Regions from separate parts of the Lichenihabitans psoromatis genome, predicted to be linked through region 1. Evidence: predicted binding sites of a transcription regulator. Region 1 holds the regulator's gene; the other holds the start of a gene.
The links. Region 1 encodes PhoB, which activates phosphate uptake and scavenging genes when phosphate is short. Its sites were predicted from a motif close to TGTCATNNANCTGTCAT; they were not measured.
Positions count from the first base shown of each region.

Region 2: the regulator PhoB is predicted to act here: its motif matches at 2,043-2,059, upstream of EY713_RS08220 (glycerophosphodiester phosphodiesterase family protein).

Region 1 is NZ_CP036515.1:2,257,384-2,268,874, reverse strand. Features, by position in the region: gene denD (D-erythronate dehydrogenase) at 1-125, shown strand, start outside; gene EY713_RS10570 (WD40 repeat domain-containing protein) at 184-1,203, shown strand; gene EY713_RS10565 (hypothetical protein) at 1,252-1,632, opposite strand; gene EY713_RS10560 (chloride channel protein) at 1,817-3,142, opposite strand; gene EY713_RS10555 (regulatory protein RecX) at 3,279-3,851, opposite strand; gene EY713_RS10550 (DEAD/DEAH box helicase) at 3,862-5,661, opposite strand; gene EY713_RS10545 (ATP-binding protein) at 5,925-7,019, shown strand; gene pstB (phosphate ABC transporter ATP-binding protein PstB) at 7,252-8,052, shown strand; gene phoU (phosphate signaling complex protein PhoU) at 8,168-8,890, shown strand; gene phoB (phosphate regulon transcriptional regulator PhoB) at 9,036-9,776, shown strand; gene EY713_RS10525 (hypothetical protein) at 9,786-10,094, opposite strand; gene ppk2 (polyphosphate kinase 2) at 10,219-11,145, shown strand; gene EY713_RS10515 (GNAT family N-acetyltransferase) at 11,228-11,491, opposite strand, start outside.
Region 2 is NZ_CP036515.1:1,773,607-1,785,097, forward strand. Features, by position in the region: gene EY713_RS08205 (ATP-grasp domain-containing protein) at 1-221, shown strand, start outside; gene EY713_RS08210 (NAD(P)-binding domain-containing protein) at 296-1,567, shown strand; gene EY713_RS08215 (hypothetical protein) at 1,589-1,816, opposite strand; gene EY713_RS08220 (glycerophosphodiester phosphodiesterase family protein) at 2,099-3,454, shown strand; gene EY713_RS08225 (HoxN/HupN/NixA family nickel/cobalt transporter) at 3,743-4,792, shown strand; gene copD (copper homeostasis membrane protein CopD) at 4,839-5,723, opposite strand; gene EY713_RS08235 (SCO family protein) at 5,751-6,410, opposite strand; gene copC (copper homeostasis periplasmic binding protein CopC) at 6,541-6,909, opposite strand; gene EY713_RS08245 (PepSY-associated TM helix domain-containing protein) at 7,001-8,368, opposite strand; gene EY713_RS08250 (copper chaperone PCu(A)C) at 8,383-8,925, opposite strand; gene EY713_RS08255 (hypothetical protein) at 9,095-9,448, opposite strand; gene EY713_RS08260 (HoxN/HupN/NixA family nickel/cobalt transporter) at 9,600-10,676, opposite strand; cobalamin riboswitch at 10,768-10,963, opposite strand; gene EY713_RS08265 (hypothetical protein) at 11,236-11,427, shown strand.

The DNA.
Region 1 (11,491 bases):
AAGCCATCGTGGCCAATTGGCCGCAAAGTTTCGAGCCGAGCCGCGCCGAGGCGCTTGGCTTCACGGCTGAGCGCGACTTCGACAGCATTATCCGGGTTCATCTCGAGGACAAATTGGGCCAATGATACCGTCTATCATTGGCGCGGACTATCGTTCGGTCGCGCCGCAACCTCGCCGGAACACATGACCGCACCGTCCGTCACACCCACCGATTCGCTTACCAGCCTCGTTCAGCCGATCGAGGCTGGCGCTCACGTGACGGCAGCCGCCTTCCTGGGGAGAACGCCGGCGCTGGCGCTGGGCGACGGAACCGTGGTGCTGGCGCCCATCGGCGAGGAGCGTCGCATATCGGCTCACCCAGAAGGCGCGATCCTGGCGGCAGCGGCCCAGGGATCCCGGATGATCACGGGCGGTGACGACGGACGGCTCGTCGCGACAAGTGCGGATGGATCGACGCAGGACATCGCTCATGAAGTGGGGAAATGGATCGACGCCCTTGCGGTGCGGGAGGATGGCACGGTGGCGTGGGCGGCCGGGCGGCAAGTTCGATCGCGCAGCCCGAAGGGCGAGGTGAAATCATGGTTGGCACCCACCTCCGCAAGGGGGCTGGCATTTGCGCCTAAAGGCTATCGCCTCGCCGTGTCGCATTATAATGGCGCCACGCTCTGGTACCCGAACACCGCGAGCATACCGGAGGTCTTCGAGTGGAAGGGTTCGCATCTCGATGTGACGGTGTCGCCGGATAACCGCTTCCTCGTCACCTCGATGCAGGAAAATTCTTTGCACGGTTGGCGGCTCGCCGACGGCCAGCACATGCGAATGCAGGGCTATCCGTCAAAATCGCGGTCGCTCGCCTGGTCGCATGATGGCGATTGGTTAGCGACGTCCGGCGCGGACGCCTGTGTGGTTTGGCCGTTCGATTCGAAAACGGGGCCGATGGGAAAGGCACCGCGCGAATGTGGCGTTCGGTCGTCACGGGTGTCGCAGGTCGCGTTCCACCCAAAGACGCTGGTCTTAGCGATGGGCTATGAGGACGGCTTCGTCCTCCTATGCCGTTTGACGGATGCGTCCGAGATTCTCGTTCGTAAGACCGATCCAGGCACGGCCGACCCTGTGAGTGCGCTGGCTTGGGACCGCGATGGGAAACAGTTGCTGTTCGGCACCCGCAAGGGCGCCGCAGGGTTGCTTACGCTACCGGGCTGAAGCCAGCAAGATAGGGCGGTCACGACAGACCGCCCGACCAAAAGCCGCTCAGAAGCCCTTGTTGTAACGGTTATGCGCCGCCGGAATGTGATGGCGATGCATCATGCGATAATGGTGCCGCATCATCCGACGATGATGCATCATGCGCTTGTGATGATGCATCATCATGCCCTTATGGGACATACGCTTCTTCATGGCCGGCTTCTTCATGGTCATGTCGGCATCGGGCTTGGCCATCGGGGCGGGAGAGGCCGCCGCAGGAGCCATCGGGGCTGGCGCCGGTGCGGGAGCCGGTGCCACAGGTGCGGGAGCCACCGGAGCCGGAGCGGGGGTTGGGGTCGTCGGCACGGCCGGCGCTGGTGCGTTCGGCGATCCGCCCTGCACGGTGGGGGTATCCTGCTGGGCCAAAGCTCCGCAGCTGCCGATCATCAGAAGAGCACATCCAACAATTAGACTACGCATCGTTAAAGTCCTTTGATCCGGTCGGCGCCTGAGAGCCCAAGTGGCTCGCGACCCTTGTTTCGATTGGTCTGAGCGGCAGCAAAGCTACAATGCTGGCCGACACATTCGGTTCGCTTACACCTTGCTGAAACACGATGCGTGGCGATCACCGTTAATGGTCGGTTTCAAGCGCCTTCGGCGCTTGGATCGGCATGAAGTGGGCCGACAGCGCGTGATACACCCCCTCCTTGCAGACGAGCTTGGAAGCCGCCTGCGCCACAAGCGAGGCGAGCATGATCGGGATCACCAGCGCGTGGTTCTCGGTCATCTCCGACACGATCACGAAGGAGGTCAGTGGCGCCTGCACGACGCCGGTCAAATAGGCCGTCATGCAGAGGACGGCGAGCACGCTGAGCGGGACCTGCGGCAAGAGCGGCGCGAGATCCTGAGCCAGACCGGCACCGACCGCCAACGAGGGCGAAAAGATACCACCCGGAATGCCGCTCACCGACGACAAGGCCGTGGCGATCAGCTTCAATGGCCCGAATAAAGGCGTCAGCGTCGCATTGCCACGCAAGATGGTCTGCGCCTGTTCGTAGCCTGTGCCAAAGATCGATCCCGCACCGGCCAGCCCGCACAGCGCCAACCCAAGCCCGCATAAAGCCGCAAACAGGATCGGCTTGGTCTTGATCCATCGTCCGGCCGGATGCACAAAACCGGTCGCGACGACGATCAGAATACGGCTGAACAAGCCGCCCGCGAGTCCGCAGATCACGCCGGCGACCAGCACCGCGATCCATTGCGGCCCGATCGGCAAGCTTGCCGATGTCGAGCCGAAATAGGTGTAGTCGCCGACGACCGCCAGCGACGTCAGTCCGGCAGCGATGACCGTGCCGAGCACGAGACCGCTGGCTCGAACCTCAAAGGATCGGCTCATCTCCTCGATCCCGAAGATGATGCCGGCGAGCGGCGCGTTGAAAGCGGCCGCGATCCCGGCCGCGGATCCGGCCAGGAGCAGGCCCGGTTGGCGATGCGGCTCGAGGCGGCCGAAAAAGAACATAGTGGACGCACCGACCTGGACGGTCGGCCCCTCGCGCCCGGCCGAGGCGCCGCAGACCAAGCCGAGAAGCAGCAGCACGATCTTGCCGCCAGCGATCCGGAGCGACACCAGTTTTGAGCGGAGCTGCATATCTTGCATGTGATGGGCGGCGATCACCTGCGGGATGCCGCTTCCCTGCGCGCCTGGGAAAAAGGCGCTGGTGAGCCACGCGGCGAGCGCGAAGCCGCCCGGCCCGAGCACGAACGGCGCCCACGGCCACATCGTCACCATGCCGTGGAAAAGACCCTGCGCCGCATCGGCCATTTTGGCCATCGCGACAGCCAAACCGCCGACCGCAAGTCCGCCGACGACGAAAAGGGCACGACGACGCCACATCGGCCACCAGACATGACGAACATGTCGGCCGGCACGGCGATGATAAGCAACGGGATCGGTCATGGTCGGCGGCATCGTCTCAGCAGGAGGATCAACGGATGCCTGCTTTGACCCATCGGACGCGCCGTGGCTACAGGATTGATCATGCGATCGACCGCGAAACGGCGATCGGCCGAGCCGTGCCGCTTCCCCGTGCCGCTCAGTCCTGGTCCAAGTCGATGCCCGGATCGTCTCTCTCGGTCAGGGTGCCATCGCCGTCGATCACCTGTTTGGCCACGCCGACCGGAAAGCCAGCACGTGCGAGGCTCGCGATATCGCGTTCTCGATGGGCTGCCCGATCACGGATCCGAAACGGGCCAAGCCGGCGCCGGCGCGCCCAGATGCCCGCCTGTGACAGCGGATCGAGACTGTCGAGAACCTCGCTCAGCCCGGCTTCATCGGCATCGACGCCGGCCTGCGCCAAATCGGCTTTGATGCGCCAGGCGGGTCGACCTTTGGCCGCGAGGCTGTTGGCTCTGCCGCGCGCAAAAGCGGCATCGTCCAACAGGCCGATCCGGGTCAATCGCTCGACCACCGGATCGATCATGGCCCGCAGCTCTTCGGCATCCGGCCGTCCGCCATCGTCACCCTGAAGGCGACGCGTGATCTTGCGGGCCAGAACCTCGCGCAGACGATCTGCCGACGCCGAATGTCGCGCAAGGTAATAGGTCGCCATCCTGACCAGTGTTTCCGGCTTCAGGACTGGCTTAGCGGCGGGGTCGTCCCGGCTCATGGCCGTCCCGTCAATCGCGAGGGGGGCGTGCCTTGCGGGGCCGCTCGCCGCCCGGATCGATCGTCCTCGGGGCCGCGTGAGCGCGATGTCCGTCGCGGCTCGGCGGCTTGCCGCTTGGCGCGCCATCCGGCCCGAGAAGCTCGATCCGGATCTCCTCGCCCTCGTTGTTCTTGGTGGCGGCGATCAACCGGTCGGCCGCGCCTTCGGCGACTTCGAACTTGGTTTCCTTGTCGAAAATGCGAATGGCTCCGATATCGGCCTTGGTGATCTTACCACGGCGGCAGATCATCGGCAGAAGCCAGCGCGGATCGGCCTCGTTGCGACGACCGATGTCCATCCGGAACCAGATGCTCTTGCCGTTGCGCGGACCCGATGACGGCGCGGAGGGCGCCGCGTCATTCTGGCGAACGGGACGATCGGTCTTGAAGCGGGGGCTCGCCTCCGGCCGCGGCGCGCGTTCGGTTTTGTCGCGCGGGGCGCGCACGTCCCGCATGGGACCCGGATCATAGACATCCTCAGGCGACGGCAGACGCGATCGATAGAGACGCACCAGAGCGGAAGCGATCTGCTCGGGCGAGCGTTCGGACAGCAGGCTCTTGGCGAGCACGAGATCCTCCTCGGTGCCCTCCTCCAGCATCATGGGGTCGCTGACCAGTCGCTCCGCGTCGAGTTTCCGGATCGATTCGGCGGATGGCGGCCCGTCCCACTCGAAACGGATGCGCGCAGCCGCCAACAGGCTCTCGGCACGACGACGGCGCGACATCGGCACGAGAAGGATGCTGGTCCCCTTGCGGCCGGCGCGGCCGGTGCGGCCACTGCGATGCTGCAGCACCTCCGGATCGTTCGGCAGATCGGCATGGATGACCAGATTAAGGCTCGGCAAGTCGATGCCGCGCGCCGCGACGTCGGTCGCGACGCAGACGCGAGCGCGGCCGTCGCGCAGCGACTGGAGCGCGCTGTTCCGCTCGTGTTGGGACAGTTCGCCCGAGAGTAGCACCGCGGCAAAGCCGCGTTCGGTCAAGGTGGCGCCGAGATGGCGGACCGCATCGCGCGTGTTGCAAAACACGATCGTGCTGGGCGAATCATAAAAGCGCAGCAAGTTGACGACGGCATGTTCGACATCGTGCGGCGCGACCCGGACGGCGCGGTAGTCGATATCGGCGTGGCCGCGCTCGCCGGTCGCGACCTCGAGCCGAAGAGCCTCGCGCTGGTAGCGGCGCGCCATGGCGCTGATGGTCTTCGGCATGGTGGCCGAGAACATCAGGGTGCGCCGCTCGGGCGGTGTCGATTGCAGGATGAACTCGAGGTCTTCGCGGAAGCCCATATCGAGCATTTCGTCGGCCTCATCGAGCACCAGCGCCCGGAGGGTCGACACGTCGAGATTGCCGCGTTCAAGATGGTCGCGCAGACGGCCGGGCGTGCCGACCACAATGGTGGCGCCCGTGGCGAGACGGCGCGTTTCGCTGCGTGGGTCCATGCCGCCGACGCAGGCCACGATGCGGGCCTCGGTGTAGCGGTAGAGCCACTCCAGTTCGCGCTGAACCTGGAGCGCGAGTTCTCGGGTCGGTGCGACGACGAGCGCCAGAGGAGCGCCCGGTTGAGAAAACGTGTCCGCCTCTGCGTCCATCAGCGTGTCGACGAGCCCCAGCCCGTAGGCCACGGTCTTGCCGGAGCCCGTTTGGGCCGACACGAGCAGATCGCGCCCGGCCGTTTCGGGCGCGAGAACAGCCGATTGCACGGGTGTCGGCTCTTCATAGTTCTTCTCGGCGAGAGCACGAGAGATCGTCGATTTGGTGGGTGGAAACGGCACGGAAGATGAACGCCTTGAACTGCGGAAATAAAGGGATCGCCAGCGTCTTGTAGTTTATTCTGCTGGATGCGGCTACGTCGTAACGTCGATCATCGCCGAAGACGTTTGCGATCTGTAAGACGACCAATGCAATGACGAGGTCTTGCACTGGTCGCGTCACAAGGTCCAGGCTGCACAAGCACGAGAACGGCGCCTTTGTCATCAGCCCGTCAATAAAAGAGCGCGACATTTCCGATAGACATAGGACTACATCGCTAAATCATATGATGCTCGATCATCCGCCGCTCACATCCGACCGAAGCCTGCTCTCAGCACTCATCGCGGCCCTTCCAGGCCCCGTCATCGTCGTAACCGCGGACATGCGGATCATCGCGGCGAATGGGCCGGCGCTCGACATTTTGCCGGTGGTGCGGCCCGGCGACCTTCTCGCGCTCAGCTTGCGGGATCCTGACGTTCTCGACGGGGTCAATCGCGTCCATGCTTCCGGCTTGGCCGAGACAGTCGCGTGGCGCGACCGCGTTCCGGTCGAACGCTCCTATGAGGTCACGATTGCCCCGCTCGACGCCCCGGAGGAGGAGCGCCTGATCGTGCTGACGATCCGCGATCTGACCGAAACACATCGGGTCGAGCGGATGCGCGTCGACTTCGTGGCCAATGCCAGCCATGAATTGCGGACGCCGCTTGCCTCCCTTCTCGGCTTCGTCGAGACGCTGCAAGGCCCTGCACGGGACGACGCGAAAGCCCGGGAGCGATTTCTCGCCATCATGGGCGAGCAAGCGCGGCGTATGGCGCGCCTAGTCGACGATCTTTTGTCGCTGTCGCGGATCGAGCAGAATCTTCATCTCAAACCCAACAAGCCCGTCGATCTCGGGTCCGTTGTCAGGCACGTCGTCGATACGCTCGCGCCTCTGGCTCAGGAGAACGGCGCCCGCGTCGAGGTGGAGAGCAGCGAACCGGTCATCGTCTCCGGCGATCGCGACGAACTCGTCCGGGTGGCCGAAAATCTGATCGAGAATGCCATCAAATACGGCGGCCTTCCGCGACCACGCGACGGCGCCGCGGCAGCGCCCGCATCCTGCCATGTCGAGATCAGCATCGTGATCCACCGCCGCGTCGGCGTGCTGACGGTGCGCGATCACGGCCCCGGTATCGCGCCGGAGCATCTGCCGCGATTGACCGAGCGCTTCTACCGCGTAGACGCGGGGCAAAGCCGCGCCAAGGGCGGCACGGGACTCGGATTGGCGATCGTCAAACATATCGTGGCACGCCATCGCGGCCGCATGACGGTCGAGAGCGAAGTCGGCCAGGGCTGCGTCTTCACGGCTTCGATTCCGCTCTATCCACAGCCGACGCGGTGACGGTTTTGCCTCGGTGCCAAGCACCGGGCAAAGCAGCGCGTTATAAAATCGTCATCCAACTGTCGTAAAAATCCCGTGCGCTCGGGGTAATCGAGATCGCTCTGAAGCCGGTCGGCGAAAACGCACGGGCAAACGAACGCACGGACGGGATCGACATGGCACTTACCACGCAGGCCCAGGCCGGCACCGCGTCGACGGCAGATGCGAGACCGAGCCGGACGAGGAAACTAAAATGAGCGTGAACACGGTATTGGCGAGCGCGCCGCAAACGCAGACGCTGCCCGTTAAAGTGTCGATCAAGAACCTCAAGTTCTACTATGGCGACTCGCTCGCCCTAAAGGACGTGTCGCTTCCGCTCTACGCCAACACGGTCACGGCCTTCATCGGGCCATCGGGCTGCGGAAAATCGACCCTGCTGCGAATCTTGAACCGGATGTATGATCTCTACCCGCGCCAGCGCGCCGAAGGCGAGGTCATGCTCGACGGGAAGAATATCCTTCGCCCCGAGCAGGATCTGAACGAGCTCCGCGCGCGGGTCGGCATGGTTTTTCAAAAGCCGACGCCGTTCCCGATGTCGATCTACGACAACATCGCGTTTGGCATCAAATTGTTCGAGAAGCTGCCGAAGAGCGAGCTCGATGGACGTGTCGAAAAGGCGTTGCGCGGCGCCGCCTTGTGGAACGAGGTCAGCAACAAGCTGAACGCGAGCGGCCTGAGCCTCTCGGGCGGTCAGCAACAGCGCCTCTGTATCGCCCGAACCGTGGCGATCAGCCCGGAGGTGATCCTCCTCGATGAGCCCTGTTCGGCACTCGACCCGATCTCGACGGCACGTGTCGAGGAACTGATCGACGAGTTGAAGGCGAGCTACACGATCGTGATCGTGACGCATAGCATGCAGCAGGCTGCCCGCGTGTCCGACCGCACTGCCTTCATGTATCTCGGCGAATTGATCGAATTCGACGACACCAAGAAGATCTTCACCTCGCCGGCCCAGACGCGGACGCAAGACTACATCACGGGTCGTTTCGGCTAAGGCTCTAGACAGACGGGCGATCGTCGCACGGCGCGGCACCGCGCAACGATCGAGTCGCTCGACCGCCTCCCACCCTCTTGCGGATGATCCGCTCCAGCCGCGAAGGACCTCAAACATGCCCGAACATATCGTCAGCGCCTACGACAAGGAACTCGAGAGCCTCGGCCGCAAGATCGCCGAAATGGGCGGCATCGCCGAAAAGATGCTGTCCGACGCGATGGATGCGCTGACCAATAGCGACGTCGATCTCGCCCGTTCGGTCGTGGCGATGGACCCGCGTCTCGACATCCTGCAACGGCAGATCGAAGACAGCGCGATCCTGACGATCGCCAAGCGTCAGCCGATGGCGATGGATCTGCGCGAGATCGTAGCGGCCATCCGGGTGTCAGGCGACCTCGAACGGGTTGGTGACCTCGCCAAGAACATCGCGTCCCGCGCCATGAAGATCGCGTCCGAGCAGCGCCTGCCTCGCGCCGTTATCGGTTTGAAGCATATGAACGAATTGGCGGCGACGCAGCTGAAGGACGTTCTCGACGCTTACGCCCAGCGCGACGTCGAACAGGTTCAGGCTGTTTGGACCCGCGACGCCGAGCTCGATGCCCTGGAAGATTCGGTCTTCCGCGATCTCCTCACGTTTATGATGGAAGATCCGCGCAATATTTCGTTCTGTGCCCATCTCCTCTTCTGCTCCAAGAATATCGAGCGGGTCGGCGACCATACGACCAACATCGCCGAGACGGTCTATTACCTCGTCACCGGCGAAACCTTGCCGATGGATCGGCCCAAGGGCCGGATGTCGAGCCTGATCCCGACCGACGCCGCCGATGAGGTTGCCTGAGACTGGATCGGCTCGCCTCGTGTCGCCGATCATCCGGGCCATGTCGGAGACGACGGCGAGCCGTACAGGATGTGGCGATCACGATCATGCCCCCGGCTCATGGCGCGGACACGCCGCCTGACGCCCGGGCAAAGGAGCATTCGTCATGAATAGCATGCGGACCACGATCAAGAGCGGCTCCGTCGGGACGGCGCCGCACATCCTCGTGGTCGAAGACGAACAGGCGCTGGGGTTGCTGCTGTCCTACAATCTCGAGGCGGAAGGCTTCACGGTCGAACGTGTGGAGCGCGGTGACGAGGCCGAACTCCGCCTGAGCGAAATGCCGCCGGATCTCGTCATTCTCGATTGGATGCTGCCGGGCGTTTCGGGCCTCGAAATTTGCCGTCGCCTGCGTGCGCGTGAATCGACCCGGACGTTGCCGGTGATCATGCTGACGGCGCGCGGCGAAGAGGGCGAGCGCGTGCGTGGCCTGTCGGTCGGGGCCGACGATTACGTCGTGAAACCCTTCTCGGTGCCCGAATTGATGGCGCGGGTCCGGTCCCTGCTGCGTCGCTCGAAGCCGGAGCGTCTGGCCAATCGGCTCATGGCTGGCGACCTCGATCTCGATCGCGAGACCCGCAGGGTGCGCCGAGCCGGACGCGACGTTCATCTCGGCCCGACGGAATTTCGCTTGCTGGAATATCTAATGGAACGGCCGGGCCGTGTCTTCTCCCGCTCGCAATTGTTGGACGGGGTCTGGGGCATGTCGGTCGAGATCGACGAGCGCACGGTCGACGTGCATGTCGGGCGCCTGCGGAAATCGCTCTCGCGCGGGCGGGAACGTGATCCTCTGCGCACCGTGCGCGGCGCGGGCTATTCCTTCGACGAAACCTTCGGCAAAGCCTGAGGCCCGTTCCTAAAGCAGCATCATCTCCTGCGCGCGGATAATGACGGCTTCCTGGCGGAAAATCGTCTCGAGATGTTGCCGATAGTCGCTCCACCACGCGCGGTCGAGGTCATCGCACATGATCTCCATCACGACGATCTCGTCACGGCTGGTCGGCTGGCCACCGCGCTTCCAATGCCCCTCGGCCGGCGAGCGCGTATAGGCCGTGACGCCGCCGAAACGCTCGGTCAGAGCAGCCGCCATCGTCTCGTAATGCGATTTCGGAAACAGGCGACTATCATTGTCGAAAACCGGAAGCAGGACCTGAATCAACACCATGACGGCCTCGTGCATTTGACGTCGTCGTCTCCCCGCATCGTGGCGCCAAGCTTGTGGGCGACCTTGTCACATGCGTGCCATCCGAAAATCCGAAACTGCAACGAGACAGACCCTGGAGCCGCGAATGAACGACCAGCATACCCCCAATCCCATGTCGGATGTGCAACGGATCCAGAACGAGATCGCAGACAGCTTCGACGAGGAACTCGAACTTGAAATGGACGATCAGCGCCTCGAACAAGCGCTGGATTCGCTCTCCGACCATCCCGAGCGCGAGTCTCTCGATCGGCGGGTCTATTTCAAGGAGTTGTTCCGCCTGCAGCGCGATCTCGTGCGTCTGCAGGATTGGGTCCAGCACCAGAAGCTGAAAGTCGTGGTGATCTTCGAAGGTCGGGACAGCGCCGGCAAGGGCGGGGTCATCAAGCGCATCACCCAGCGGCTCAATCCGCGCGTGTGCCGCGTCGTGGCACTGCCGGCGCCGAGCGAGCGCGAGCGGACACAATGGTATTTCCAACGCTATGTGGCGCATCTGCCGGCCGCCGGTGAAATGGTGCTGCTCGATCGCAGCTGGTACAATCGCGCCGGGGTCGAGCGCGTCATGGGCTTCTGCACCGAAGCCGAGGTCGAAGAATTTTTCCGTTCGGTTCCAGAGTTCGAACGGATGCTGGTCCGGTCCGGCATCATCCTGATCAAATATTGGTTCTCGATCACCGACGAAGAGCAGGAATTCCGCTTCAACATGCGGATCCACGATCCGCTCAAGCAGTGGAAGCTCAGCCCGATGGATGTCGAATCCCGCAGCCGCTGGGAGGATTACACCAAGGCCAAGGAAGCGATGCTGGCCAAGACCAATATTCCGGAAGCGCCCTGGTGGGTCGTCGAGGCGGTTGATAAGAAGAAGGCGCGGCTCAATTGCATCGCGCATCTGCTTAGCCAGATTCCGCATGAGGACGTGCCCCGCGCGCCGGTCGTCCTGCCCGAACGCGTCCACCATGCCGATTACGTGCGCCATCCGGTCCCGGCCGAGATGCACGTTCCCTCGCGCTACTGACGCAAGCCAAAGGCCGACGCTTCCGGGCGTCGGCCACTCACCAGACGATCGCGCGCGCCTCAGGCCAGGACCGGCGCGCTGCTCAATGAAGGTCCCGATGTGAGCGATCCGCCGCGATGTTGCGGGCGTGGATCCAGGTTTTCGGCTGGGTCGTATCGCCGTCGCCGAGCGCGCATTGGACCATGACGCTGTCGCTCCAATGGCCGAATTTGTAGCCGACCGACGGCAGGATGCCGACGCGCTTGAAGCCGCATGATTCATGCAGCCGGATCGAGGCCTCGTTGGCGCCATCGATATAGCCAATAATCTGGCGATAGCCACCGGCCGCGCAGGCCTCGATCAAGGC
Region 2 (11,491 bases), 480 kb from region 1:
TGGCGATTAACATTGGTTCCAGGCAAGACGCGAAAGACAAGCGCGACGTAACCGTCATGACCTATAGTGCGCTCGCGGCGCATCTTTTCATGCCTTGGCGGCTGACGACCTACGACTTTGCCATGCTGCGGTATCTGGCGGTCGATCCTTTTCCGACGGTGCTGACGATCCTTCAGCGCGCGTTTGGCCCGACGCTGACCGCCAATGGGGCGCATTTTTGATCTGCTAACCGGCCGCGCGGGCCGCACGTGTCGGACATTCACAAATTTCGTTTCAGACGACGAAGGGGCTCACGATGCTGCAACATATTCCCGTCGCGATCATAGGGGCCGGCCCCTATGGGCTGTCGATCTCGGCTCATCTCCACCATGCAGGGATCGGTCATCGCATCTTCGGGCGGTCGATGGAGACCTGGTCGACCGGTATGCCCTCCGGGATGTTCCTGAAATCCGCACCCGCCGCCACGGATCTGTCCGATCCGGAGGAGCGACTGACCCTGAAGGCTTTCTGTGCGCGGCAGGGTCTCGCTTATGATCCGCTCGAGATGCCGTTGCCGGTGGAACTGTTCACAGCTTATGGCGAAGCGTTCCAACGCGAGTTGGTGCCGCATCTCGAGCCGCAGTTCGTCCGCAATCTCGCGCGCGCGCCCGACGGGTTTACGCTGACGCTGGATGACGGCTCGGTCGTGCAGGCCGAACAGGTCGTCGTGGCGACGGGGTTGCGCCGCTTCGGCTCGGTGCCGGATGCGATCGCGACGCTGCCGCCCAGCCTCATGACCCACAGCAGCGAGGCGGCGGATCTCACGCATCTGCGTGGACAAGACGTCATCGTGTTGGGCGGTGGATCATCGGCTGTCGATGTCGCGGCTGCGCTGCACCGCTCCGGCGCCCGTGCGACGCTCGTGGCTCGACGGGCGACGCTGCGGTTTCCACCGATCAACGGGAAGCGGCGCTGGTTTCACGCGATCAAGGCGCCGATGACGCCGCTCGGGCCGGGGTGGAACAAGGTGCTGGCCTGGAAGGGCGCGCTCGTGTTCCACAAGATGCCGGCCGACTTCCGCGCCATGGTCGTGCGTCGCTATCTCGGTCCGTCTCCGACGATTTCGGTGCGCGAGACGATCGAGGCGCATGTCGCTCAGATTCTCAATGCCACGATCAGCCGCTGCGAGGTCGTCCAGGGCCGTTTGCGCGTGACGGTCCGCAGCGATGGCGTCGATCGTTCGATCGAGGCCGACCATATCGTGGCCGCGACGGGCTATCGCATCGACCTCGCCCGGCTCGATTTTCTCGATCACGACATCGTTGCGGCGGTCGCCTGCACCAACGGCTATCCGACGTTGTCGAACCGTTTCGAGACCAGTCTGCGCGGTCTCTACTTCGTCGGAACACCGTCGGCCGTCAGTTTCGGACCCATCATGCGGTTTGTCTGTGGAACGGGGTTCTGCTCCCGCCGTGTAACCGGCGCAATCGCGCGCTCGGTCCGAAGCGCAAGGCGATACGGCACTGTCACGCTCGGACGTCAAAACCAGGGTGTCGAGGTTGGAACGCCGGTGACCGATCCGAGCTGATCCTCGTCAGCAGCTTTGGCGTTAGACGGCGAGGTGCCGGTGGGCTTCGTCCGGCGTCATCTCGCGGATCTGATCGTCGGTCCAGCCAAGCTCGCGTAAGCGAGCGCGTTGCTGTCGCGTGATCATCAGCGACACCGCGGCGGGCTCGATCGCCGGGTCCTCCGGCTCACCCGTGTCGTTGGCGGGCTCCGGTGTGCGGGCGAGTGCATCGGTGATGAGCCGTTTCAGCCACTCATTCGGATCGGTCATGAGAAGCCTCCTGATCGCGCCATCTGCGCGGGTCCGATGCGTGAACCGAAACCGTCCTGATCGCAACGGCTCATGTGTCGCCGAGTTCCGCCCTCGCCTTGTCGGACAGTTTGCGGTGATCAGCCATGTGGTCCGCAGCGCGGCCGCGGCCGTCAGGTAGACGGCGGGATCTCCTCCCATCAGCCGCTCTTTTCAGGGAGCCTCTGGCTGGCTTGCCGCCGAGATGGGTCATTCAAGCTTCATCCGCCGCTGCTAGGCAACGGGTCCGACGGAGGATGACTCATGCGACAGACGAGCCCGATCTGGTTGATGGCCCCCATGATGGCCGCGATCACCATGTGTTCTGTCGGCGCGAGAGCCGCCGAAACTTTGCGGACTCTCGATGGAAAGCCGCCGTTGGTGATCGGCCATCGCGGGCTCCCCGGCCTCATGCCGGAAGAGACGCGGCCCTCATATGAACTCGCGTCCGATCTCGGCACCGATGCGCTTGAGGAGGATTTGCACCTCACCAAGGATTGCGTCCTCGTGGCCCGGCATAATCCCTGGCTGAGCGACAACACCAACGTGGCCGAGGTGGCCAAGTCCAACCCCGACGTCATGGCGCGCAAGCGGACCGTTCCGGGCCTGATGGTCAAGGTCGCATGGCCGCAAACCGCCACGAGTGGCCCGTCCGAATATCTAACCGACCTGACCGACCCGCGCGACCCGAAATCGGTCCTGAAATCGCTGGTGGTGGATGGCGAGGACCATACGGGTGATTGGTCGATTACCGACTTCACGGTCAAGGAGCTCAAGGACTGGTTCGGCGGCACGACCTACGACGCTGCGTCCGAGCGGCCGACCGTCTATAATGGCAAGTTCCCGATCCTGACCTACCAAGAGATCGTCGACATCGCCAAAGCAAAGAGCCTGCAGACCGGGCGCGTGATCTCGACCTACCCCGAGAGCAAGAACCCGACCTGGAACGACGAGCAGGCGATCGCTAACGGCTGCGGCCAGCCGGGCAGCCACCCGCTCGAGGATGCGATGATCAAGATCATCGAGCAGAACGGCCTCAATTCCAAAACCGCGCCGATCTTCGTCCAGAGCTTCGAGCCCGGCAGTTTGAAATATCTCGTGGCGCATGGCTTGAAGACAAAAGTCGTGCAGTTGATCGACGGCTACGACACCGATTTTAAAACCGGCAGCGTCGTCTACAACGAGATCACCGACAGCCGCCCCTTCGACTGGACGGTCGCGGGCGATCCGCGCTGGTTCGATGCGATGCTGACGCCGGACGGATTGGCCGAGATCAAGACCTATGCAGATGGCATCGGGCCATGGAAGCCGCAGATCCTGCCGCTCAAGATCGTGCCGTGGAAAGACAAGAATACGGACGGCAGCGCGTTCAAGCCGTCGACCACCCAGGCCGAGGTGCAGGCCCCAACGAGCGTCATCGCCGATGCCCACAAGGCCGGCCTCTTCGTTCACGCCTTCACGTTCCGCAACGAGAAGAAATATCTCGCGGCGACCTATGCTGGCGACGCCCAACGGGAATATCTGACCTTCTTCCGGCTCGGCCTCGACGGCGTGTTCAGCGACTATACGAACAGTGCCGTGACCGCACGGACCGCCTACATGCGCGACGTTCAGCCCTAAGGGCACGCGCCAAGACGGGGTCGTCGCAGTCAGCCTCGATGCGAGCAGCGAGCGCCTGTCGCGAGTGACGATCGAGCGGAAAGCGCGGCGCGTCCCGCTCGGGCCGGCGGTGCTCGGCATGTCTATGTCCGTCCCGCAATCAGTCGCATCGCCATCCGGTGTCGGAACCCTTGAGAGCGAGCAGGACACCGCTGGCGCGCAGCGACGAAAAGCGCTGTCAATGCGTCAATCGCAGGTCGCCGCGGCGCCGCCTCTCGTGCAAGATGGTTTGCAACTGAAGGAGAGGCCGTGTTCCTGAACCCGTTCGACGACCATCGCCCGCAAGGTCGCGCCAAAGCCGGTTTGATCTATGCGCTGCTGATATCGGCCAATATCGCGGCCTGGGTTTGGGCCTGGATCGCCTTCTCGGATCGCCCGGCGCTGCTCGCGACGGCGTTCCTGGCCTATACGTTCGGCTTGCGGCATGCTTTCGATGCGGATCACATCGCCGCCATCGACAATGTCGTTCGCAAGCTGATGCAGGACGGGAAGGCGCCGCTATCGGTCGGCTTCTTCTTCTCGCTCGGTCATTCGACCATCGTGGTCCTCGCCTCCGTCGCGATCGCCGCGACCGCAACGGCGATGCAGGGGCGGCTCGAAGAATTTCATGGCATCGGCGGCGTGATCGGCACCGCGATATCGGCGGCTTTCCTGCTGGTGATTGGTCTCGCTAACTTGTTCATCCTTCGCGGCATCTGGTCGGCGTTTTCCAGAGCCCGGCGGGGCGAGCGCGTTCTGGATGAGGAGATGGATAGCCTCCTGGCCGGGCGCGGTGTTTTGGCGCGCATCTTCCGTCCGATGTTCCGGCTCGTCTCGCGCTCGTGGCACATGTATCCGATTGGTTTTCTGTTCGGGCTCGGTTTCGATACGGCGACTGAAATCGGGCTGCTCGGCATCTCGGCGACGCAGGCCGCGCAAGGTCAATCATTTTGGACGATCCTGGTGTTTCCGGCGCTGTTTACCGCCGGCATGTCGCTGATGGACACCACCGATAGCGTGCTGATGACCGGTGCCTACGGTTGGGCTTTCGTGAACCCGATCCGCAAGCTCTGGTATAATCTCACGATCACGGCCGCCTCGGTCGTGGTCGCGATTTTTATCGGTGGCGTCGAGGCGCTTGGGCTGATCGGCGACAAGCTCGGGCTCGATGGCGGCTTTTGGGCGCTGATTGGCGATCTGAACGACAATTTCGCGAATTTCGGCTTCGTCGTCGTCGGGCTTTTCATCGCAAGCTGGATCGTGTCGACGCTCGTGTATCGCGCCAGAGGCTACGACCAGATCACGCCGACGCAAGCCTGAACGGTTTGGCTCCGGTCGACACCGGCTCATCTCCCCTCATCTCATGTCAGCTCGGCTCGATCAGCCCGAAGATGCTGACGAGCGCGATGACGGCGAGGCCGAGCGCGATCTCGAACAGTGTGCCGCGTTGCAAAGCGCCGATCGCGCTGTGTCGTGAGGCGGCCATCCGGGGCACGATGACATACCGATTGACGAGCGCGATCGTGGTCATGACCAGCACTAGGCCGATTTTCGCCGATAACAGAGCCTGATAAGGCGAGGTCCAGTCGAGTGGCCATCGTTGCAGGACGAGCGCCGTGTTAGCGACACCGGTGCCGATGACAAGTGCGACCGCCCAATGCCCGGCGGTCGAAAACCGCCGCAGCGCGAGCCCCGCGTCCTGTCGCAGCTTTGGATCGTCGAGGGCGCGCAGCAGCGGCCGTAGTGCAAACAGTGCACCAACCCATGCGCCGCCGGCGAGCAGGTGAGTGATGTCGTTCAGCCGATGCGCGAGGCCGAGAGCGCCTTCGTGCATAGCCGCATGGCCGCTGAGCGCGATGGATGCGACCACGAGCCCAGACGCGAGCGCCGTGGCGCCGCAGCGCAGGCCGGCTGGTCGCACCACTGTCAAAGTCAGCATCATCGCGGCGAGACACTGCACGATCCAGGCGGTCCCGACGCTCGTCTCGAACAGCACGGCTCGGAGCGTCGAGACATCGATGGCATCCGGCCAGCCATTGCCGATCATGGCGGCTTGGAGCGGTAACGCCGCTAGCGTCGTGATGACCGTAATGGCGATCGATGTGACCCGGAACCCGGCGAGCTGATCCGCCACAGGGGTCGTGACAGGCTGTGGCACCAGCGCCCAGAGGAATGCGAAGAGGCCCCAGAGAGCGAGGGCGGCCGCATCATGCCCGAAGCGACAAACAGCGAGGGCGACGTCTGGGCTCACGGCCCGCGGATCCGGCCGGCCGGCGGTTTAGCTGGCACACACATCGTTCATGCTGACGCCGCTCCAGAGGTCGACGCGGGGCGGTGCCCCTTTCACGCAGGCGTCGGGCCGCACGAGAGTCTCGAGCTTGGCGAAGACACTCGTTTCGGGCTCCTCGTAGGGCAGTTCGCCGACCAGCCGGCCCGTCTTGTCGAACAGCAGAACGCCAGCATAATGGTCCATGCTGTAGCCGCCACCCTCGGTTTGCACACGCCGATACGGAATGTGGTAGCGGTTGGCCATGGACGCGAGCTGCTGTTCGGTGCCGATGAAGCCACGAATGCGTGGATCGAAGGACGACAGATAGAGTTTCATCTGTTCGGCCGTGTCGCGCTGAGGATCCACCGTCACGAACACCACATTGAGCCGATTGGCGTCAGTTCCCATCCGCTGCATGACGTTGGTCAGTGTCAGCAACGTCGTGGGGCAGACATCGGGGCAATAGGTATAGCCGAAGAACATGGCGGTCGGTTTTCCGAGCATCGTCTTTTCGGTGACCGGGTCGCCGGTCATCTCCGTCATCGAGAACGCCCCACCGACGCGCGTGCTCGAATAGGGTGACCATTGCTGCACCGTAATGGCGGTGACGCCCGCTATAACCAGCAAGCAGAACAGACCCATGAGCAAGATGAACGTCGAACGCGGCATGGAGGCTCTCTTCAACGGCGAAACAGGGACAAGAGGACGATGCTGCCGTTGCCGGTCAGCGATGATATCGTGCATAGGCCCGGTCAAACGAGCCGCACCGATGATGATCGATGCGGCTCGTTTGAGCGGTTTACTTGACCGTGAACATGTAGGTCCCGTGGGTCTTGTGGCCATCCGTCGACAGGGCGTGCCAATCGATCGTGTAGGTGCCGGCCGCGAGCGTGTCGGACACCGGAACCGTCAAGGTCGTGTCGTCGCCTGCGCCGAGAGACGCCTTGCCGGTCGTGACGGCAGTCTTGCCCGGTTCCTTCACGGAAACGCCGGTGAACGCTAGGTTCAAGCCTTCGGAAAATTTCAGCTCGAGTTCTGTGGGCGGGGCTGCGACGCGACTGCCGGCGGCCGGGACCGATGAGGTGAGATGAGCATGCGCGAAAGCCGGGGCCGCAGCCCCGATCAGGCACAGGCTGGAGAGGGCGAGGGTGAGATTGAAGCGGGTCATCGTGGGGTTCCATGCGTGAGGGTGAAGCGAGGGGCCGCGATACGTCTGGCGGCTCAGAAACCGGACCGCGACGCTCGCGGCCCTTTGGATCTCAGGCGAAAGCACGCCGGAGCGGTGGGATGCTGCGGATGACGAGGAGATCGAAGGCCAGCATCAACAGGATGGCGAGCCCCGTGAGCGGGAACAGCAGGCCGAGCGCCGCCGCCGCAATCCAGAGTGCCCGATAGACACGCGTCTCGGCGGGGTAGGGCGGCACGCCGAGCCGACCGACCGGCCTGCGTTTCCACCACATGACGACGGCCGCGACCGACGACAGGATGATGGCGAAACAGGTGGCCAACATGACGAGTTGGTTCGCGAGGCCCCATTGCTGGCCCATATGGACGTTGATGCCGAATTCGATCGCTTTGCCGACCGGCCCGTAATCCTTGAAGCCGAGATCGACCAACGGCTTACCGGTATATTGGTCGAAATGGATCGTCCGTTCCTGGCCAAGATCGGCCGGATAGATCGCGGCCGTGTAGACCCCGGTCTCGTCGCCCGGGACCGACATCTCGAACCCGCGCATGATGCCGAGGTCATGAGCGTTGGCGACGGCCTGATCGAGACCGATCGGGGGCGTCTTCGTCGGCGTCGAGGCCGGCACGGGCGCCGTCTGCATCACCCAGCCGGGCTTGGTCGTCGCTTCGCTCATCGGGATGCTCGAGGACGGCACGTCGTCCCAGAGCGCCGGCGGATAATTCATCCCCGCCTGCGAGGCATAATCCTGCATGTGGGTGCCCCAGAACTTCGACCAGGGCATGCCGGTGAAGGCAAGGAAGAAGATCACGACGCCCGCAAAGGCGCCCGTGACCGCATGCACGTCCCGCCACCAAATGCGCTTCTGCGGGGTGCCACGCACCGTCATGACGCCGCCAGATTGGCGGCGTGGCCACCAGAGATAGAAGCCTGTCACCACCAGGACCAGAGCGAAGCCGGCGACCGCCTCGATGACGTAACTCGCGTAAGTGCCGAAATAAACGAGGCTATGAAGCTTGCGAGTCACGAACATGAACTCGTTGTTGGCACTCACCGTATCGAGGATCTCGCCCGTATAGGGGTTGATGTAGACGAGGGTCTTACCCGCATCTCCCTTGAGCGTGACGAGGGCCGACGCGGTTGGGCTGGCGGGTTCCGCGTAGGATTTCAGCTGTGTTGCAGGGACAGCCGCCAACGCTTTGTCGACAAGGCGGCTCGGCGGCTGCATCGGCGTCGCCTCCGCTTTCACCACATTGCGATAGGCGAAAGCCGTGTGATTGATCTCGCTTTTGAAGAGATAAAGCGAGCCGGTCACGGCCAGCAGGATCATGAACGGGACGCTCAGCAGTCCGGCGTAGAAATGCCAGCGCCAGATCGCTCGATAGAGCGACGAGCGGGGAGCGGACGCCGGCACGGCGTCGAGCGACAAGGTCTTGGACACGGGCTTCCTCCCCCTCAGTCCATGTCCATGCCGGGCATCGATTGCCCTGCATGACCGGCCTTCGTGCTCGGTTGCACAGATGGCGTCTGCGACGGTCCCTTGGCGCCCATGCCCTCGACATCGAAGCTCACCGTCACCGTCCCGGCATGGTCGAACACCAGAGTGCCCCCGATCGTCTCGCCTTTTTTCAGGCCTTTTTTCAGGCCGAGGAACATGATGTGTTTCGACGACGGATCGAGGGTCAGGCGGCCACCGGGCGGGATGTCGAGTGGGCCGGTCGGGCGCATGGTCATGATGCCGTCGGTCGTCGACATCTGGTGAAACTCGGCCGTGGTCGCGGCCTCGAGCGACCCGCCGGTCAAGCGATCGGCGACAGTGCCCGTGTTGATGATCGTGAGATAGCCGCCGGCGACTTGCGCGCCACCGGGCGTCGCACGAGCCCAAGGGTGTTCGATGACGAGATCGCCGACTTTCACGTCATGCGCCGAAGCGGGCGCGCTGGAGAGCAGGGACAGAGATGCGAGCACAGCGAAGCCGGCCGCGTGAACCTTATGCATGGGAGATGTCCTGAGTTACCCGACACCAACCCGGTCGCCGAAGCGCAGACGCTGCGTCGAGCGATGTCACCGGACACGAGCCGCGACGCGACGCGAGTGTTCCGATGCTGCTCGAGAAGCGGCCGGGTGATGGTGCGGACAGAAAAGAAAACCGTTGGCGTGTCTCAGGTCACGCGGACGGAGGCCCCTGCGGTTGGCGGGGCGAGCGCGCACGCGCTAGACGGGCCGCCCAGGACACGACGGCCGAGCGGAGAACGGCATGGCTGGCGGGTGTGACGATGGTCGGACATGGGGCGCTGGAGGTCAGGATCGGCGCCGACAAAGCGCATTGATCGCAGCAGTCGTGATGCGTCGGGTCGCTCGGGTTCGATGATGAACCGCCGCCGTCCGCGTGGCAGATCGGCATTGCGACGCCGGGGATGGACCCGAAGGACGGCATCAGATCGGAGGGAGCCGCCAGCGCTCGTCCGACGCCGGCAAGCGTCAGGACGATCATCAAAAGTGCGGCAATCGCGTGCCGCATCGATGAGCTTCGGAAGGCTGTCACACGCCTAGACGCAACCAGAGAAGGTGACCTGTCAAGACAATCCTCCGGCTGCACCTTGGACGCTTTGTCTCACGAAGCAACGACCACGGCGCGGCGACCTTTGATGGTACTGGTGCCGCGCCGGCGGTCACGACTGGTGACTAGGCTTCGGCGAGAGGGCGACATCGAACTCGTCCAGTCGCTTCATCTTGTAGACCGCGTAAGACACGACCCAGGCCGCGATAAAGATGCCGATAATGACGAAACCGAGATTGTTGAAGTTGTCGTTAAGCGCGCCGATGCCGTCCCAGAATGTGCCCTTCAGGTCGAGCTTGTCGCCGATCAATCCGAGTGCCTCGATGCCGCCGATCAGCAACGCAACCATCACGGAGACGAGCGTGATCGTCATGTTGTAATAGAGCTTCCGCATGGGTTTCACGAAAGCCCAGTTGTAGGCGCCAAGCATCATCACGCCATCGGTGGTATCGATCAGCGACATACCTGCCGCGAAAAGTACGGGAAACACCATAATGGCGGTGAGCGGGACGCCCTTGGCGGCTTGAGCCGCCGAGACGCCGAACATCGCGACTTCGGTCGCCGTGTCAAAACCGAGTCCGAACAGGAATCCCAGCGGGAACATGTGCCAGCTTTTGGTCACCAGCTTGAAGGCTGGACGGAAGATTCGAGCCAGGAAGCCCCGATTGCCCAACAAGATGTCGAGATCCTCTTCGACATAGACGCCTCCGGCTCGGACGCGCCTATAGCTCCGGTAGATGGAGGCGAAGATGACGATGTTCATTGCCGCGATGATGAGGAGGAAAAGCGCCGATATGCTGGTGCTGATCGTGCCGCCGACCGCCTGAAACGATTGGAAGCTCGCCAGCGCCCCGGTCGCGACCGCGACGAGAGCCGCCACGATGACCACGATGGCCGAGTGACCCATGGCGAAGAAGAAGCCGACCGACACCGGTCGCTGGTTATCCTGCATGAGTTTGCGGGTGACGTTGTCGATCGCTGCGATGTGATCCGCGTCGACCGCGTGGCGGAGACCGAGCCCGTAGATCACCAGTGCCACACCCAACAGGGTCGGATTGTCATGGAAGGCGATAAAGGCCCAGATCCAAGCTCCAACGTTGAGGATGGCGAGGACGACATAGATCGCGATGAGACGCCCTTTAAGATCGGGGCTGCTCTCGTCGAGGAGTTGCCTGATTCGATTTAACATGGATGATGCTGCCTTGTGACGTTGCAAGTCATCGCAAACTGGCCCCATGACATTGGGGTTCGCACACCAGGACACCCCGCCCGGCGATTCTGCTTTGACGTCCAAGATGGCAGGTCTCCTGGCTCGCGGGTCGTTGCAGCCTTCGCCTTCCCGGGTCCATGCAGCCCAGTGGCATTGTGAAGGAAGCTCGTCGCTTACAGTTGCGGGGGCAGCCGCGGCAAAGGCGTTACCGCCCGCACCACGTTCCCTTTTAATCCCTCGCGGGCACCATCAGCTTCAATTTGACGAGCCTGTCGCGTTCGGGTCAAGCCTCTTTCCGACACGCGTGTCGTTGCGATGTGGGCAGTGCTTTTGCAGCACCGTTCGTCAGTGATGCGCGCGGTTCGGTCGATCGCGCGACATCGTCCGGGCTCCTGCGACGACGAGTCCCTGTCGTTTCAACCGATGTTGGTTCTAAATTGCGGGAGCAGGCAGAGGATGTCTGATTCCTCGACAGTGAGCTCCTGCCGGACGATGCCGGGATCGGGCATCTGATCAGGCGCACGGTGGGAGGTCACCCTTGTTCGTCGACTTTCAGAACCAGTTTCCCCATCCGGGACCGTGGGAACCCAAGCCGCGGAAAGTCCGCATCACCAAGCGCCAGGAAAAGATCGTGATCTGGCTGATTTTCTTCAATCTGCTGATGTTGCTTTTGGCTCCGGTCGCGGGCTTCACGATTTTCGATGCCGTGATTGCCCTGCTGAGGCGTTGAGCCACGATCGACAGCATTCCGATCCGATGGCACGGTAACGGTCCGGCGAGGCGTGAAGCCGACC